Regions from separate parts of the Streptomyces sp. NPDC003248 genome, predicted to be linked through region 1. Evidence: riboswitches for the same ligand, from Rfam matches in the RefSeq annotation. Region 1 holds a riboswitch; the other holds the start of a gene.
The links. A riboswitch is a leader RNA that binds a small molecule or an ion and turns the genes downstream of it on or off. The one in region 1 is predicted to bind glycine.

Region 1 (4,724 bases):
TACACCTGTCCGCCGGCCTCGTGCACCTGGGCGCAGATGTCGGCGACGTGCTCCTCGAACACGCCGTGCGTCGACGGATACGTGATCATCAGGACCGCGAGCTCGTCCCGGTGCTTGTCGATCTTCGCCCGCAGGTCCTCGACGTCGATCTCGCCGTCCCCGGCCGTGCCCACCACGACGACCTTCATGCCGGCCATCACGGCACTGGCGGCGTTGGTGCCGTGCGCGGACGACGGGATGAGGCACACGGTCCGCTGCTCGTCGCCGTTGGCCCGGTGGTACCCGCGTACGGCGAGCAGACCGGCCAGCTCGCCCTGCGACCCGGCGTTGGGCTGGAGGGACACCTTGTCGTACCCGGTGACCTCGGCGAGACGTTCCTCCAGCTCATGGATGAGCGTGAGGTAGCCCTCCGCCTGCTCGGCGGGCGCGAACGGGTGCAGCTGTCCGAACTCGGGCCAGGTGACCGGCTCCATCTCGGTGGTCGCGTTGAGCTTCATGGTGCATGAGCCCAGCGGGATCATGCCGCGGTCGAGCGCGTAGTCCCGGTCGGCGAGCCGGCGCAGGTAGCGCAGCATCGCGGTCTCGGAGCGGTGGCTGTGGAAGACGGGGTGGGTGAGGATCGCGTCGGTGCGCAGCAGCGCGGCCGGCACCGCGTCCTCGGTCGCCGCGTCGAGTTCCTCGATGTCCCCGTCGACCCCGAAGGCGGCCCAGACGGCACTCACCTGGGCCCGCCCGGTGGTCTCGTCGCAGGCGATCGACACCTGGTCGGCGTCGACGAGGCGCAGGTTGACGCCGTTCTCGCGCGCGGCGGCGACGACCTCGGCGGCCCGGCCGGGCACCCGCACGGTCAGCGTGTCGAAGAACGAGCCGTGCACGACCTCGACACCGCCGGCCCTCAGGCCGCCGGCGAGGACGGAGGCGTACCGGTGGGTGCGCCGCGCGATCGTCCTGAGCCCCTCGGGGCCGTGGTGGACGGCGTACATCCCGGCCATGACGGCGAGCAGCACCTGCGCGGTGCAGATGTTGCTGGTGGCCTTCTCCCGGCGGATGTGCTGCTCACGCGTCTGGAGCGCCAGCCGGTAGGCCTTGTTCCCGTCCGCGTCCACGGACACGCCGACGAGCCGGCCGGGCAGGCTGCGCGCGAACTTCTCGTGGACGGCCATGTAGCCGGCGTGCGGCCCGCCGAAGCCCATCGGCACACCGAACCGCTGCGTCGTGCCGACCGCGATGTCCGCGCCCAGCTCACCGGGAGACGTCAGCAGCGCCAGCGCGAGCAGGTCGGCGGCGACGGTGACGAGCGCGCCCAGCGCGTGGGCCTGCTCGACGACCGGCCTGATGTCGCGTACGGCGCCGGAGGCACCCGGGTACTGGAGGAGCACGCCGTTGATCTCGCGCTCGGCGACCTCGGCCGGGATCCCGTCGCCGAGGTCGGCGACGACCACCTCGACGCCGGTCGGCTCGGCCCGCGCCTCGATCACGGCGACGGTCTGCGGCAGCGCGTCCGCGTCGACCAGGAACAGGCCCTTCTTGTTCCTGCCCATGCGGCGGGAGAGCGCCATGGCCTCGGCGGCGGCGGTGCCCTCGTCGAGCAGCGAGGCACCGGACGTGGGCAGCCCGGTCAGGTCGGCGACCATGGTCTGGAAGTTCAGCAGCGCCTCGAGCCGCCCCTGGGAGATCTCCGGCTGGTACGGCGTGTAGGCCGTGTACCAGGCCGGGTTCTCCATGACGTTGCGCAGGATCACCGGCGGCGTGAACGTCCCGTAGTAGCCCAGGCCGATCATGGAGTCGAGGACCTGGTTGCGGTCGGCCAGCGAGCGCAGCTCGGCCAGCACCTCGGCCTCGGACCGCGCGTCCGGCAGGTCCAGCGCGTCGGCGTTCTTGATCACATCGGGGACGGCGGCGGCGGTGAGCTCGTCCAGCGAGCCGTACCCGACCTGCGCGAGCATCTTGGCCCGCGCCTCCTGGTCGGGCCCGATGTGGCGCTGCTCGAACGGGTTCGCCCGTTCGAGGTCGGAGAGCGGAATGCGATGGGCGGTCATTGCGGAGGCCTCCTGGTCTGACGCGACCTTCGAGGGGCACCACGGCACGGGTACCCGGACGGCCTCCCCCTCTGTCATCTCGACCTGAGAGCTTCACCGGCCGCCCGTGGACGCCCGGCTTTCACCGTCGGTGAGGGCGGAAACCATCGTCCGCCCTGCTTTCCAGAGTGACCTCGTCCGTGCGGTACGTGGGCCTGAGAGATTCCGGGGAGGATTTGCTCCTTCGGCGCCCCCGGTGTTCTCCGGAGGACTCTCCCGCACGGGGTCAGCAGCCGTAGTCAGACTATCAGCGAGGTCAACGGTGCCCCCTGTCGAGTGGCCGCCATCACCGATGTGCTCTTTTGTAGTGCTTACGGATGAGTTGCGACCAAGTGGAGGGCCCGTGCAGACCGACATCGATCCGCGCAACCTGATCGGCCGCAAGGCGTTCGACCGTCATGGCACCAAGATCGGCACGATCGACGAGGTCTACCTCGACGACGCCACCGGCGTGCCCGAGTGGGCGGCGATACGGACCGGCCTGTTCTCCCGGGACGCCTTCGTCCCCCTGGAGCCCAGCGAGCTGGTCGAGGGCACCCTGCGCGTCCCCTTCGACCGCTCGCTGATCAAGGACGCCCCGGACTTCGGCGTCGGCCGCCACCTCTCCCCGGAGCAGGAGCTCCAGCTCTACCACCACTACGGCCTCGACGTGGGCGCCCCTCCCCCGGCGGAGGACCACGACTTCGGCACCCTGGCCGGCCGGGACGACGTCTGACCCCGCGGTCAGCCGCAGGCCCGCAGCAGCCGCGCCAGCATCCCGGCGGGGTCGTGCAGGACGCGTGCGCCGCCCCGCACGACCCGCCGGGTCCCGGCGTCGACGGGGTCCGCGCACGCCCAGTCCGGCGCGCCGATGTTCACCTCGACCTCCAGCCCGGAGGCGGTGACCTGCCGCCACTCGGTGACAGGACCCCACGCCCCGACACGGACCACCTCCCCCAGGGCGAGCTCGCGGAGCCAGGCGTCGTCGTCGGCGTACCCGGCGGCCCGGGTCGTCAGGACCACGAGATCGACATCGGAGTCCTGCCGCGCCGCACCCCGGGCCCATGACCCGACCAGCAGCACCCCGACGACGTCATTCCGGCCGAGGGCCCACGCCGTGATCCGCTCCACCACCGTCCGGACCTCGGCACACCGCTCCGGCGCCACCACGGAAGAACTCTCCGCGGTCACCGGACGGCCCCCCGCCGCTCCCCCGGCACCTCGACCGCCGGCGCCTCGACCGCCGGCACGCTGCCCGTCGGCCCCGCCTCCCCGGCCGCGCCCGCCACGTCCGCCACCGCGCCTTCCGCGATTCCCACCGCGCCGTCCGCCGTCGGGGCCTCCTCCGGTCTTCGCCGCACCAGCGGCAGCGGATCCGCCGGCTCCAGGTCCGGGTCGTCGATCCGGAACGTGCGCACCCGCCCCACCTCCGACTGCGGTGTCTCGAACCGCACGGTGACCCGCCCCAGACCACTGCCCTGCACCCAGCCATGCCCCAGTACGGCATGCCGCACATCGTGCCCCGGACGCCACTGGTGCCCGTCCGGCGCCGCGTCCTCGCGCACCTGCTCGTCCGGCACCTCCTCCTCGACGCCCTCCGCTCTCGCCTCGGCGACCTGCGCGAACAGATCCTCCTGGGTGAAGTCGGCCAGGCCGCTGACACCCACCCCGAGCAGGCGCACCCCGCCCGTGGTGTCCACCGCGTCCAGCAGCCGGCCGGCCGCCTCCCGCACCACCGCGGGGTCGTCCGTGGGCCCCCGCAGGGTCTCGGACCGGGTGAGCGTGGAGAAGTCGTACCGCCGCACCTTCAGCACGATGGTCCGCCCCGACAGCCCGGCCCCCCGCAGCCTGCGCACACACCGGTCGGCCAGCCGCTGCACCTCCAGCTCCACCCGCACCCGGTCATGGATGTCCACGTCGTACGTGTCCTCGACCGACACCGACTTGGTCTCCCGCTCCGCCACCACGGGCCGGTCGTCCCGCGCCAGCGCCATCGCGTACAGGCCGTGCCCGTGGGCCTTGCCCAGCAGCCGCACGAGCTCGTCCTCACCGGCCTCGACGATCTCGTCGACCGTGGTGATCCCCGCCCGGCGCAGATGGTCACCGGTCGCCGGACCCACCCCCGGCAGGGTCCGCACCGGCATCGGCCCGAGCAGCGCCCGCTCCGTGCCCGGCTCGATCAGCACCAGGCCGTCGGGCTTGGCCTGCTCCGAGGCGATCTTCGCGAGCATCTTGGAGCCGGCCAGTCCCACCGATCCCGTGAGGCCGGTGACCGCACGGATGTCCGCCCGCAGCCGCACCCCGGCCAGCCGCGCCGACCCGCTGTCCCAGGCCGCCTCCCCGGCCTCCAGGTCCACGAACGCCTCATCCAGGCTCAGCGGCTCGACCAACGGGGACAGGGACCGCAGCAACCCCATCACCTGGTCGCTGATCGACCGGTAGAACGTGAAACGCGGGGTGAGATAGGCGGCGTTCGGCGCCAGCCGGCGGGCCTGGGCCATGGGCATCGCCGAGTGCACACCGAAGACCCTTGCCTCGTACGAGGCGGTCGCCACCACCCCGCGCGGCCCCAGCCCGCCCACGACGACGGCCTTCCCGCGCAGACTCGGCTTGGACGCCTGCTCCGCCTGGGCGAAGAAGGCATCCATGTCGAGATGCAGGATCGTG
Region 2 (4,724 bases), on a different contig from region 1:
GCCGGTGGTCGGTGTCGCGAGCGCGCGCAGGAGCGCCTCGTAGGCGTCGTAGCGCCCGGGCGTGACCTGGCGCAGCATGTGCTCGACCTGCCCGGCCGCGATGCCGCTGGCGCTCACCTGTACCGCCCCTTCTCTCGGTTGCCCCGCGTCGGAGACCAGCTTAGGCGGCTCCGCCGACAACGGGCGCCCACCGAGGGGTGGGTTGTCCGTCGCCGGCGGTCGCGGGGGCGTCCGGGCGGGCGGTCAGCCGGCCCTGGTGTAGAAGGGGCGGACCCGTTCCTTCATCCACCGGCCCACCGGGTCCTCCGTCACGTCGAGGAGGACGAGGTTGACCGGCCACTTCGGGGGGACGGCGCCCAGGGCCCGGCCGAGGGCCTCCAGGGGAAGCGCCCTCAGGTCGCCCTCCCACACGGAGAGTTCCACACCGACGAACATGACCGGGTCGGCCGTCTCGATGGCGGCGAGGCAGCGGCGGGCCGTGAGGACGACGCCGGTCGCCTCGAACTCGGCCGAGGCCGCGGTGAGGAAGTCGACGGGGTCGTCCTGCCAGTCGGGCTCGAAGAGGCGGACCCGGCCGCCGCTCGACGGGCCGTCCAGCGGGGTGCGCACGGTGCGGCACAGCTCGGCCACGGCCGGCGGGGGCAACGGCATGCCGACCACGCCGTCCGGGTTCAGCACGATGCCCACCTGCGGCGGCAGGCCGCGGGCGAACTCGACGGCCGGCGCGATCGTGTACGACATGTGCGAGCCGACGACCTGGCGGAACTGCTCCTCCGAGCTGAAGACGGGCACGAAGGCCTGGCCGTGGAGTTCCAGCGTGGGCAGGTCGAGGGGGCCGCTGTGCGGGCCGCCGCCGCTGGGCAGCGGGATCCACACGAAGCTGCGGCCGAGCACCTCCACGATCCGCCCGCCGGCCTCCGGCACGCCGAGGGAGGCCGAGAGCACCTCCTCCAGCTCGTTGCTGGGCCATCCGCCGTGCGACGGGGGGTGCGACTGTGCCGGGAAGTCCGCGAAGTGGTCCGCCGGGAAGTCCGCCGGGGGGAAATCCATCTGTCTACCGCCTGCTGGGAACCGCTGCTGGAGCTGAAAGGCTAGCGGGTACCGGCAACCGGCCCCACAGCCCACGGCACGCTCCCCGAAGGGCACCCCCGGCCACCGCCCCCGAACAGCACCGCCGGCCACTGCCCGCGGCACGGTACGGAAGGGACGCCCCCTCGGCGCGGTACGGAAGGACGCCCCCTCGGCCACAGCCCTTGGCGCGGTACGGAAGGGCGCGCCCCCTCAGCCACAGCCCGCGGCGCGGCACCCGGAGGCTTCCCTCGGCCACGGCCCGAGCCTGCGGCTCCCGACCGGCGGGGGCCGACCGAAGCGGGAGTGGGTCCCCGCGCCACCCGCGCGGGACCCGGGCGCCTGCGCGGGCGGCCGCCCCACCCGACCGCCCCGGCGAGGCCGGCCAAGACGGAAGAGCGAGTCCCCCCGCCACCCGCACGCCACCCGAGCACCCCTCCGACGCCCCGTGCCGACGGCCGCCCCGTGCGGCCGGGGCGCCGGGGCCGGGGGTGCGGTCTGCCGGGGTCCGCCGTCGGGGAAGGGAGGGCGGGGAGGGCGAGGACGAGCGGATCAGCCGGTGAAGGCGATGCGGCGGAGGGCGTCCGCCGCGGGGCGGTCGAGGAGGATCGCCGAGCCGCAGCCCTCGGGGAGGCGGCCCCGCTCGACGGAGCGCAGGAGGCGGGAGGCGGCCCGGCGGTGGCGCAGGAAGGCGTAGCGGGAGACGCCCCGGCCGCGCTCGCGCTGGCCCTCCAGGGCGGTGCCGGGGGTGACGTCGAGCATCAGCAGGTGCAGGGTGCCGCCACGTCGGCGAGCCTCGCGGGCCAGCCAGGCGCGCACCCAGGCCTGCGTGCCGCAGTCGTGCACCACGACGCCCCCGCCGGCGCGCACGGCGCGGCGCAGCCCGGCGTAGTGGGCGACGCGGACGAGCGGGCGGTAGAGCGCGTACGGCAGGAAGCGCGGCACGCGGGCGTCCCAGCGGTCGCGGGTGTCCTGGGAGTCGATGCGGACGCCGTTCACCGTGCGCCGCATCAGGGTGGACTTGCCGCTGCCCGGCAGGCCCGTGACGACGACCAGGTCGCGCGGGCCGAACAGCAGGCCGTGCGGGCTGTGGCCGGCGCGGTCGCGCAGGTCGCGGACGACGGACGCGCGGGCCGTACCGCACACCCCCCGGGCCGGGGTCGCGGGCTGCGCGGGCAGCGCGATCGCCGAGGTCGTCGCGTACGCCGTGGTCCTGTTCACCGTCATCGTCCTCCCCTGGGGTCAGACAAGTCTTCTCCCCTTCGAGCGTAAAGAGAAGGTAATGCTCGGTGTCTTCCTGTTTCGTACGCGTCCCGCCACAAGCCGGTTACAGATGCGGCCTGCCGTGACGCGGGCCGGGCGTGCAATGATGGCCGCGCCAACTGCATACCGGCCGTTTGAATCCGCGCGGGAGAGTCCCGGACCGTGTCCGGGCGCCGAAGGAGCAAGTCCCTCCCTTGAATCTCTCAGGCCCCGTTACCGCGCGGGCGAGGCACATCTGAAAAGCGGGCCGCTGCCACAGGGCCCCACCCAAGGTGCAAGTCAGGACCGCGTGATCGTCGCCGATCACCCGCGGTCATGGCGAACCTCTCAGGTTCCGATGACAGATGGGGAGGACTTTCCTCGCCCTCCCCCGCGCCCGGCTGTGCTCGCGCGGGGCCCCTCGCCCTGGGAGACGACCGTCCGATGAGCAGTACCGAACCCTCGCGGCAGCGCCGTACCGCGCTCGACGCCGTGCACCGCTCGCTCGGTGCCACGATGACCGACTTCGCCGGCTGGGACATGCCGCTGCGCTACGGCTCCGAGCGCGACGAGCACCACGCCGTCCGCACCCGCGCCGGCCTGTTCGACCTCTCGCACATGGGCGAGATCACCGTCACCGGTCCGCAGGCGGCCGCCCTGCTGAACTTCGCCCTGGTCGGCGACATCGCGTCCGTCGGCGTCGGCCGCGCCCGCTACACGATGATCTGCCGGGCCGACGGCGGCATCCTCGACGACCTGATCGTCTACCGGCTCGCCGACACCGAGTACATGGTCGTCGCGAACGCCTCGAACGCGCAGGTGGTGCTGGACGCGCTCCAGGAGCGCTCCGCCGGCTTCGACGCCGAGGTCCGCGACGACCGGGACGCCTACGCCCTGATCGCCGTCCAGGGCCCCCGGTCGCCGGGCATCCTGGCGTCCCTCACCGACGCCGACCTCGACGGCCTCAAGTACTACGCCGGACTGCCCGGCACCGTCGCCGGGGTCCCGGCGCTGATCGCCCGCACCGGCTACACCGGCGAGGACGGCTTCGAGCTGTTCGTGAAGCCGGAGCACGCGGTGGAGCTGTGGCAGGCCCTGACCAAGGCCGGCGAGGGCGCCGGACTGGTCCCCTGCGGCCTGTCCTGCCGGGACACGCTGCGCCTGGAGGCCGGCATGCCGCTGTACGGGCACGAGCTGTCGACCGCGCTGACCCCCTTCGACGCCGGCCTCGGCCGGGTGGTCAAGTTCGGCAAGGAGGGCGACTTCGTCGGGCGCGCGGCGCTCGCCGAGGCGGCCTCGCGCGCGGAGACGGACCCGCCGCGCGTCCTGGTCGGCCTGGTCGCCGAGGGCCGCCGGGTGCCGCGCGCCGGGTACGCGGTGGTCGCGGGCGGCGAGACCATCGGCGAGGTCACCTCCGGCGCCCCCTCCCCCACGCTGGGCAAGCCGATCGCGATGGCGTACGTCGACGCCGCGCACGCGGCACCGGGCACGCCGGGTGTCGGCGTGGACATCCGGGGCAGCCACGAACCGTACGAGGTCGTGGCGCTGCCGTTCTACCGGCGACAGAAGTAAAGACCCCCGGAAGCGAAGACCCGGGGGCAGAGATCGCCGCCGGGACGGCCGGTGCGCGTGACCCTGCGCACATTTCCGCTGCTCACGAACGTATTCAGCAGTCCCCCCTTCACCAGCACTCCCCCGCGTACAGGAGAATTCAGGCCATGAGCAACCCCCAGCAGCTGCGCTACAGCAAGGAGCACGAGTGGCTGTCGGCCGCCGAGGACGGCGTCTCGACGGTCGGCATCACGGAGCACGCGGCCAACGCGCTCGGCGACGTGGTCTTCGTGCAGCTCCCGGCGGTCGGCGACTCGGTGACCGCGGGCGAGTCCTGCGGCGAGCTGGAGTCGACCAAGTCGGTCAGTGAGCTGTACTCGCCCGTCGACGGCGAGATCGTCGAGGTCAACCAGGATGTCGTCGACGATCCGGCGCTGGTGAACTCCGCCCCCTTCGAGGGCGGATGGCTGTTCAAGGTACGCGTCTCGGGCGAGCAGGAAGAACTGCTCTCCGCCGACGAGTACACCGCCTACACCGCCGGCTGAGGAGTCGTAGACGCATGTCTGTCCTGAACACGCCCCTGCACGAGCTCGACCCGGAGATCGCCGCGGCGGTCGACGCCGAGCTGCGCCGCCAGCAGTCCACGCTGGAGATGATCGCCTCGGAGAACTTCGCTCCGCTCGCGGTCATGGAGGCGCAGGGCTCGGTCCTGACCAACAAGTACGCCGAGGGCTACCCCGGCCGCCGCTACTACGGCGGCTGCGAGCACGTCGACGTCGCCGAGCAGATCGCGATCGACCGGATCAAGGAGCTGTTCGGCGCCGAGTACGCCAACGTGCAGCCCCACTCGGGCGCCTCCGCCA

Region 2: another riboswitch for glycine. It lies ahead of gcvT (glycine cleavage system aminomethyltransferase GcvT); the one in region 1 lies ahead of gcvP (aminomethyl-transferring glycine dehydrogenase).

What each region holds. Positions count from the first base shown of each region.
Region 1 is NZ_JBVHDT010000014.1:190,144-194,867, forward strand. It holds gene gcvP (aminomethyl-transferring glycine dehydrogenase) at 1-2,039, opposite strand, end outside; glycine riboswitch at 2,212-2,307, opposite strand; gene ACZ3KJ_RS28315 (PRC-barrel domain-containing protein) at 2,422-2,793, shown strand; gene ACZ3KJ_RS28320 (nucleotidyltransferase domain-containing protein) at 2,802-3,227, opposite strand; gene ACZ3KJ_RS28325 (DNA polymerase IV) at 3,245-4,724, opposite strand, start outside.
Region 2 is NZ_JBVHDT010000004.1:74,034-78,757, forward strand. It holds gene ACZ3KJ_RS12120 (enhanced serine sensitivity protein SseB C-terminal domain-containing protein) at 1-117, opposite strand, end outside; gene ACZ3KJ_RS12125 (enhanced serine sensitivity protein SseB) at 244-1,050, opposite strand; gene ACZ3KJ_RS12130 (AAA family ATPase) at 1,621-2,295, opposite strand; glycine riboswitch at 2,467-2,560, shown strand; glycine riboswitch at 2,561-2,685, shown strand; gene gcvT (glycine cleavage system aminomethyltransferase GcvT) at 2,755-3,882, shown strand; gene gcvH (glycine cleavage system protein GcvH) at 4,029-4,406, shown strand; gene glyA (serine hydroxymethyltransferase) at 4,421-4,724, shown strand, end outside.